Regions from separate parts of the Paenibacillus sp. FSL R10-2734 genome, predicted to be linked through region 2. Evidence: riboswitches for the same ligand, from Rfam matches in the RefSeq annotation. Region 2 holds a riboswitch; each other region holds the start of a gene.

Region 1 (2,206 bases), 150 kb from region 2:
GAGCAGATTTCATTACATAGGCTCGGCTACAGAGCTTCCGTTAGGAGAAAGAGGCAGTGTACTGTCATCTAAGACATATAACGAAGTGAAAAATTCCCCAGAGTATTTAAGGCAGAGGGAGGCCCTGCGTGATCAAGGTATGATTCCTCTGGATGATATCGTAGATCTATCTCATCTTAGAGATGAGGATTGTCTTGTATATGATTCGGAAGAGGATGCGGCGGGCATTTTTATTGAGGAGCTTGGGTATTGGAACGAGGTAATTCGCATGCATTTTCGGAGTCCGTTTGTGTACCGGATTTCACCTAATTGGGGCGGCTTCTCCGTATCTCCTAAGCTGAAAGATACGCTAACCGGATCGTATAACGCTTCACTTAAGTGTTGTCGAGAGCTATTTAAGGTTATGACAGATTATGGAGTATCAGGCTCTGAGTTTGAGCTTTATACATGTTGGGCAGAGGAAGAGGATCATCCGCGTAATAAAAAGCTTGATCGCATCTTTGATCTGGCTTCTTTGTCACTGGAGGATGGCTTTGAGCTGAGAGAAAAAGAGTATATTGTGGTTAAAATCATCTGATATTCAATGAGATTATCGCCAACTACTCGCTATATAAAACTTTCAAGAGTCCACGGCTCACATCCCACAATGTAAAATGTTATTCATCCATACTTTTCGCTTTGTACCTCCCGATGGACTAGAGAAAGCCTGCATAGATACAGTTTTTTAATGGGATATCTTCTTCATGAAGATCAAAAACTGCGTATGTACAGGAATATCCTCATTTATGACTCGAAATCTTCTTCAGGAGCAAAAATAACTGCAGATTTGTAGGAATCATGCTCCTGTCCTCCTCGTATCATTAAAAGATGTACTTTTGCAGGTTTATTCAGCGGTTATCGTTACTGCTAAGTCAACCATCAAGCCATTAGCATCTTTAAGCTCCCCCCTGCCGCTTACACCCTTGATCAATCCTTTCATTTACGTAAAAAAACAAATATAACATGACAAAAGCATATATATTAGATATGATGGGGGATGGAAAATTTAATATTAGCAATAGGTGCCAATTATGAATGTTTCGAAAGAACAATCATAGATTGGTTAAATGGAAAGCGGGTGTAATTCCCGCGCGGTCCCGCCGCTGTGAAAGAGGAGTCCTTGTAATATGCCACTGGGAAACTGGGAAGGTAGCAAGGATGATGATACTTGAGCCAGAATATCAGCCTGTTTCTGTTACACCATCAAACTCTACGAGCGATAGAGAGGTGCTTGATATAGTATATGCCTGCTTTTATTGCGGTTCACTATCTTAAACCTCTCGACGTTTATGTTGAGTGGTTTTTTTGTATTGCTGAAGAAGTTTACTCTGTTTTTTATCATAGGAAATGAAGGGAAGGGTTAAAGAAAAATGAAGAAAAATAAGTTTTTAGCTTGGTTACTCATTGTAGCTGTATTTATCACGACGTTCTCTACAAGTGTAGTTCCGGCTCATGCGAATGGGGCGAATAATGATCCTGTAGTAGTGACAACGGAGTTTGATCAATCTGTAGTAGAACAGAGCAATGTGGTAGTGCAAGAGCCAGATACTGAGAGCCCTACTATATCAATAGAAGGTATACAAAATAACCAGCAATTTTCGAGTAGAGATGTAGGCTTCAAAGTAGTTGTAACAGATAACGTATATAAAGATATTGTTCCGTCTGTAAAAGTTAATTCGGTCACTTTAAATGCTACTAATGGTGAATACAAAGCGTCTCTTAACCCAGGTAGCAATACAATAACAGTAACGGCTGTTGATGGAGCAAAGAACAAAGCAGTAGATGTAACGTATCAAGTTATTTACAATATTACTGCCAAAGATCAGTTAGATAGAAGTTTGGCTTATATCTTGAAAAGCGTTAAGAATCCACAATTTGCAACAGATTACGGAGATTGGTCAGTTCTTTCATTAGCACGGGCCAACTACACAGTACCAAGTAGTTATTATAATCTCTACTACAACAATCTAACTAATAGTGTAAAACAATTAATAAGTGAGGATGGAAAGCTCGATGCTACTAAAAGCACAGAGAATTCCAGAGCGATTCTAGGACTTGCCTCTATCGGGAAGGATATCACGAATGTTGCAGGTTATGATTTAAGAAAGGCATTCGCTGATTTTGATTTTGTTAAGAAGCAAGGGATTAATGGCCCTATATTTGCTCT
Region 2 (2,206 bases):
GATTTGTGATCGGCAAGTTCTTTTGAAGAGCCAGCTTCTCCAGTGCTTCAAGTGCGTTTCCAGCATATCCATATCCCTGTGCTAATGTACTATTAGGACCTTCTATAGTAACAGGAGCGTAGATTAATGAATTCTGAACGGATGACTTAGAAAAATCATATAGCTTGCTATTACTACCTTTATGGAGCAGATTGTAAGCAACAAGCGCCTGAAGCCCCTGCTCTGTGGATAGAACATTGCTGCTTCCACCACGGCTATGAGCGAAGCTTCCGTCAGCGAGACGGTAGCTTAGTAGGTCAGCGATTAGACTCACTTTATTCTTGGTATATTCTAATCCACTAGGATCTACACCGAAGGATGTGAGACCTAGGATAGCCTGGGCTGTACTTTCAGCACTATCTCCGTAACCGCCATGGGCATCCTGAGCATTGGATAACCAAGCCACGGCTTGTAGTCCTGCTGTATAGGCCTCTGGGCTATTCTTATGCGCCGCTAGAGCGGTCAAAGCTATAGCTGTCATATCAGGCTCACTAGCACCTGTAGTTAAGGCAAAACCACCATCTTGATTTTGCTTGGAGAGAATCTCAGCAACGAGCTTATCCACTGTCCATTTCGCGTTATATGGAATGTTATATTTACCTGAGTCCAGCGCAAGTAAAGCATATACTGGATTATTAAGTGTCTGTCCACTGATTTTGTCATGATTATAGATCTTCTCTATTAAGTTATAGCCAGGAGTTGTTTCGCTTCCAGCAAAATTAGTAGGATCGGCACCTATCGCTCTTACTGCAAGTACGATTCTCGCAGTTTCTGTTACATTCGCGAAATTCCCCTCTGCAGCTTTCACCTTATTCTCAAGAGCTAGTAGGTAGCTTGCTGGCAGTTTATATCCCGCTTGCGCTAGACCTATCGCTTGCCAATCCGACTGCACGCCACCCTTTAAAATAAATTCTGCAGCCGTATAAGTCGCATCCGCGACATTAATCCGCTCAGCATTAGCAGCTGAATCATTAGAGGCTTCCAGTCCGGTGCTAGCACCGGACTCTGCAAAGATTGTTCCTGCCGGAGCAAGAGATGTTCCTAAAATCGAAATGACCATGAATATGGCCAGTCCAAGTACAAAAAACTTGGAGGAGAATATCTTCTTCATTGTTCAACCTCTTTCTATTAAGGAATGGATACTACATAAAATAAGAGCGCACAACATAAAGACCGCCCCTATGAAGGGCGGCCCGGGAAAATAACAAATCGAGGCTGGGGCGCTTGAACCTCTACGACCACAGAGTCTATCTGTATATGTTCCACATTCTTACCCCACGAAGAATAGAAACGCTCACGAAAAAGGCAGGTCTCCTGGCTAATGCTTCATTGCCTCTCTTCACCTTCCCGTCCTAACTGCTGACAGTGGTTTATAGAAGAGACGCTCCACATTTACAGTGGCGGGACCGCGCCGGAATTTTACACCGGACTTCCCTTTTAAGCAGACTCAGGTTTAGTCGGAGTCTGCACCTTTTCCAATATGTATGATCTTGTTTTCATAATCATATCTATTAATACACAGCATGTCTATAGAAAAGCTTTGGTTGAGCAACAAAAAAAGAACAGCAGAACCAAACCTTTTGGTATAGTCCTGCTGATCATGAATTCCTTTATTCAGCTGTTCCTTCCGGACTTGCCGTTGCCGAAGGTTCAGCACTTGAACCAACATCTGGCGTACCGTTTGGAGCGGGATCTACGATCAAAGTAAATCTACCTGCCTTGATCATGCTTTTCTCTACGATTGTCGCTCCCGGCTCCAAGGTAACCTCCACCTGATAGGATGGGTTTACCCCTTCTGTAACAGCTGTCGCTGAAGGCACAACTGTATTGTCCTCAGCATCAGCTGAAGGCGTTGGAGACGGAGATGCATCGACTGCGTTAGTAGCATCTGCATCTTCTACCGTTCCATCAGTAGTGCCTGTGGCCGAATCACCGGACAATTCTCCCTCATCCGACTCATCTGTTGACGGAACTGGACAAGTTCCATTGCTAGCAGCAACCTTAAAGCTCTTATCCACCACATTGGATGAAGTCATTAGACTAATCTCCGCCGGATTAAATTGGACACAATCATCCGCGTTGGCAAAGGTGAACACCAATACGCTGCTCCCTTTATCTCCTTCGACGCTCTGATCCTTCAAATATACTGAAGCCGGAGGAAGTTCAC
Region 3 (2,206 bases), 460 kb from region 2:
TTAACAGTTCGCCTACAGAGTCTTCAGGAGCGAGATTTTCGCCGCCTTCCCAGACGCCTTCTCGCATCATGAAATCGGACGCTTTAGCTTTTTGTGCGGCTTGGATGTGGAACCGATGGAGAAGACCTTCCAGCGCAATATCCATATAATGATTTAGATCTTCATAGAAGCCAGCTTCGTCTGCGACGTTGCGTCGGCCTGTTATTGTGCCGTGTGCCAGACCGAGCCGAACCAGATTCAGTGTATTAAAGGAAAGGTTGCCCTTCCCGGAGCAATGATTACGCCCAAAACGGTCGCCTAGCACGCGAGTTCGGCAGCCCATTGTAGCAAATTCCGTATCAGGATCACTTGGATCATAATACTGCAAGTTGAGCGGAGCGTCTAGATTAGCAAAGTTCGGATATAGTCTGCGCGCAGAACATTCAGCCGCTTTTAGGAACAGTTCATAGTTAGGATCGCCTTGCTGTTGATTGGTCCCTTGCTTACATTTGAAAATTTGAATCGGGAACACTGGTGTTTCTCCGCTGCCAAGTCCGTTCATCGTTGCGGTTAGCAGAGAACTGATCACAAGCTGGCCTTCTGGTGAAGTACAAGTACCGTAGTTGATGCTCGTAAACGGTATTTGTCCACCGGATCGGCTGGACATGGTGTTGAGATTGTGTACCATGCTTTCCGCCGCTTGTAGTGTTTCGATTTCTGTTTCCTTTAGTGCATAACGGAACGATTTCGGATATAACTCCGCCAGATCGGTCCGACTCATTGTGATTTCACCCAAAGATTCACTAGCTTGTCCTTCTTCAAAGTATTCCAGACCCTTACGGAACAGCTTAGCGAAGGATTTGGTTACATAAGGTGCTAGATCATAGTCGAGCTTATTAGCGGATACACCGCCATATTGAGCATTTTGCTGGGATTGAAAAATGATCGCTACCAGTGACATAGCTGTCATTATGGAGTTTGGAGGACGAACGCTGCCATTGCCGGTGTTGAAGCCTTCACGGAGAAGTTTATCAAACGGGATAAAAATGCAGTTGGTCGTTCCGATCGCGTATTGATCCAGATCATGCACATAGACGACATTGTCCTCAATGGCCTGCACTAGCTGCGGTGGCATCGTAAAGTTACGGGCGTACCATTTTGAATATTCACTACCGAACTTGCTCATTTTACCGGAGAAACTCTCTCCGTTCAAATTGGCATTTTCGCGCAGTAGGTCCAAATCCCGGCTGTCGATAATATCGCGTCCTAAATCAATGAGCTCTTCTAAAAGAACTTCTTTTGCATTTGTTGTACCGTTAAATTGTCTCTCCAACAACGTCATTGTATAGCTCTCCTCTCAGTATAAAAGAAAAACGTCTATCGTCCTATCATTAAGAAGTTGGACCGCCGTAAGCGGCCATATATTCGTTCTGATCTCATAAAAAAAGCATCCCCTAGCGAGGATGGCAGAAAATGCCCGATGCGTTATGTAAATATCCATACAGATATTTGCAGTGGTCTCTAAAAGAAGATGACCGCATGCGGACACCGTTCCTGTTCCTCGCAGGCATTCATAGTTGGTGTCGTCGAAACAGGCAGGTCTCCTGGCTTCCGTAGGACCTCTCGGCGCCTTCCCAAGGGCTATCTTAACCCTCAGTGGCTTCTGCCGGGAGATCTGTCCTTCTTAAGCTCTAAAAGCCTAGGAAGGATATCCGGTTACAGTGGCGGGACCGCAGCGGATTCTCACCGCACTTCCCTATTAAGCTCTAATTCCGATAAAGGATCAAAGCGCCTGTCTCCACTATATTTTGTTGTCGTTAGATAAAAATAACCCAAGATGTTGTGTTTGTAAACAGTTTTTTAGAAAACCCGCGCGGGGAGCGGGTTCTTCAAAAGTACTCCACAAATGATCCACAGGCTGTCCATAAGTAATCCACAATTGATCCACAGGCACATGGAAAATGATTCATAAATTCTCCGAAAAGATGCCACAAAGAGTCCATAAATGTAGTGCAGACGACCCTAGAATTCACTTTTTAAAAAGTACCCTTAGCCGAAGCCGCATTTCGGAGTGTTCAACGGAAACAGAGGGGTATACTAACGCTGGCATTGTTTGTGGGGGAGCGTTGGAGTTGTTACAATAGAAGGAGACACGTACTATACAATTTCGAGGAGGTATTCTCATGCCTATTGCTGAAGTGACCGTTATTCCGATTGGAACAGGCAG
Region 4 (2,206 bases), 3.1 Mb from region 2:
ACAATTGGGTTCTATCTTAGCGGTTGTTGTTATTTTTAGAAATAGGTTCATTGAACTGCTGGGGTTAAAGCGTTTCAGTCGCAAGCAGTTGGACCCTGTAACCGAGGAGCAGCCACAGCTCGAGAAGGGTGGACACCTTAAGCTTGCACAGGTGCTTGTAGGATTAGTGCCAGCAGGTATGCTGGGCGTTCTGTTTAACGATTATATTGACGAGCATTTATTCTCTACATCCACCGTGTTAATCGGTCTAGTAGTTGGTGCTGTATTGATGATTATTGCAGATCTATTTGGACCAAAAAAGATCCAAACGGAGAGTGTCGATCAGATTACATACAAGCAGGCACTAGGTGTTGGTCTGGTCCAATGCTTCTCGTTATGGCCGGGATTTTCACGTTCCGGGTCGACGATTTCTGGTGGTGTCCTCCTTGGTATGAGTCATCGCGCCGCTGCTGATTTCACATTTATTATGGCTGTTCCGATTATGGCAGGGGCCAGCTTACTCTCACTGATGAAGAATTGGCAATATTTCACCATGGATGCCCTACCGTTCTTCATCGCAGGCTTTATCAGTGCCTTTGTGTTTGCGCTGTTATCGATGCGTTTCTTCCTGAAGTTGATCAACCGGATTAAGCTTTTACCGTTTGCTATATACCGGATAATACTTGCTGCAGTAGTATATTTCGTGTTTTTCTAAATCCGTTATAAGGAATCGATATAACAGAAGCCCCCGTAATCTATTGCAGATTACGGGGGCTTTCACGTATGATGGCATCAGATTAAGACACACACTTTATTAATTATAAGGAGACAGGTGCTTGCCGGAAATTAGTAGTCCGGTAGGCTTAATAGGGAAATTCGGTTCGAAGCCGATGCGGTCCCGCCACTGTAACGGAAGAGTCCATAGCAACATATGTCACTGGCAATTTACTACTGCTGGGAAGACTGCTAAGGATGTTGACACCGCTAGCCAGGAGACCTGCCTGTTTCAACAGCACTGCTTCACCTACGGAAGATAGGAAGGTGTTAGACGTTAGCCATAGGTATATTATGGGCGTCTTTCCCTTTGACTTTTTTAGGGAAGGGCGCTCTTTTTTATAGGGAAGCATCAGGTATCGGGTCAAAAATTAGAAAATGGTGAAGGGGAGCTACGAAATGACGAACAAAGTAAAAGTAAGCAATCTTGGATATCCAAGAATCGGGAAAAATCGCGAGTGGAAAAAAACGTTAGAAGCTTTTTGGGCAGGGAAATTAAATGAGGAAGAGTTCCGCACTGAAATGGCAGAAATTCAGCTTCAGCATTTAAAAACTCAGCAGGAGGCAGGTATTGAGCTCATTCCGGTAAATGATTTTACATTTTACGATCATGTGTTGGATACAGCTGTAATGTTCGGGATCGTACCTCCACGTTATGTATATGATGGTGGCGACATTGGGCTTGATCTTTATTTTGCGATGGCTAGAGGGAATGCTGAGGCTACAGCCTGCGAGATGACTAAATGGTTCAATACGAACTATCACTATATTGTTCCAGAGATCGGTGCCCAAACGCCGCGTCTGACCGAGAATAAACCACTGGCTGCTTATCGCTTTGCCAAATCTCAGGCGGGGATTGAGGGGAAACCTGTGATCTTAGGCCTGTATACCTTCCTTAAGCTGTCAAAAGGTTTTGCATCCGCAGATATTGCGAAGATCGCCGCTCGGTTTCTTCCAGTCTACGTTCAACTGTTGCAAGAGCTGAAGCAAGAAGGGGTAAGCTGGGTACAAATCGATGAGCCCGCGATTGTTACAGGAATAAATAAAGCAGAATTAACACTGCTTAATTCGATATATACAGAAATTTCTAACTCAGTGCCGGGCTTGAATATTATTCTGCAAACTTACTTTGAAGCGGCTGAACCGTTGGAGGCGCTGCTAGAGCTGCCAGTACAAGGCTTGGGTCTTGATTTTGTGCATGATGGTGGAGCGAATCTCGCTTCTATTGAACGGCTTGGCTGGCCAGAGGATAAGTGGCTGGGAGCGGGTATTATTGACGGACGCAACATTTGGCGCTCGGATCTGGACGCTAAGCTGCAGCTGCTAGAGAAGCTGAGTGTACATGTACCGCTTGAACGTCTTATTCTACAGCCTTCTTGCAGTTTGCTGCATGTTCCGGTTACTGTTCAGGGTGAGGTGAAGCTGAAGACAACCGTCAAGGCTGCTTTAGCTT

Evidence for each region. A riboswitch is a leader RNA that binds a small molecule or an ion and turns the genes downstream of it on or off. The one in region 2 is predicted to bind cobalamin.
Region 1: linked by a shared signal. The riboswitch ahead of NSS67_RS30520 (S-layer homology domain-containing protein) and the one ahead of NSS67_RS29880 (DUF4430 domain-containing protein) in region 2 are both predicted to bind cobalamin.
Region 3: linked by a shared signal. The riboswitch ahead of NSS67_RS00030 (anaerobic ribonucleoside triphosphate reductase) and the one ahead of NSS67_RS29880 (DUF4430 domain-containing protein) in region 2 are both predicted to bind cobalamin.
Region 4: linked by a shared signal. The riboswitch ahead of metE (5-methyltetrahydropteroyltriglutamate--homocysteine S-methyltransferase) and the one ahead of NSS67_RS29880 (DUF4430 domain-containing protein) in region 2 are both predicted to bind cobalamin.

What each region holds. Positions count from the first base shown of each region.
Region 1 is NZ_CP150170.1:7,026,926-7,029,131, reverse strand. Features, by position in the region: gene NSS67_RS30525 (hypothetical protein) at 1-577, shown strand, start outside; cobalamin riboswitch at 1,043-1,244, shown strand; gene NSS67_RS30520 (S-layer homology domain-containing protein) at 1,410-2,206, shown strand, end outside.
Region 2 is NZ_CP150170.1:6,877,015-6,879,220, forward strand. Features, by position in the region: gene NSS67_RS29880 (DUF4430 domain-containing protein) at 1-1,150, opposite strand, end outside; cobalamin riboswitch at 1,326-1,528, opposite strand; gene NSS67_RS29885 (glycosyltransferase) at 1,650-2,206, opposite strand, start outside.
Region 3 is NZ_CP150170.1:3,307-5,512, reverse strand. Features, by position in the region: gene NSS67_RS00030 (anaerobic ribonucleoside triphosphate reductase) at 1-1,321, opposite strand, end outside; cobalamin riboswitch at 1,556-1,790, opposite strand; gene NSS67_RS00025 (MTH1187 family thiamine-binding protein) at 2,163-2,206, shown strand, end outside.
Region 4 is NZ_CP150170.1:2,653,456-2,655,661, forward strand. Features, by position in the region: gene NSS67_RS11475 (undecaprenyl-diphosphate phosphatase) at 1-694, shown strand, start outside; cobalamin riboswitch at 793-999, shown strand; gene metE (5-methyltetrahydropteroyltriglutamate--homocysteine S-methyltransferase) at 1,153-2,206, shown strand, end outside.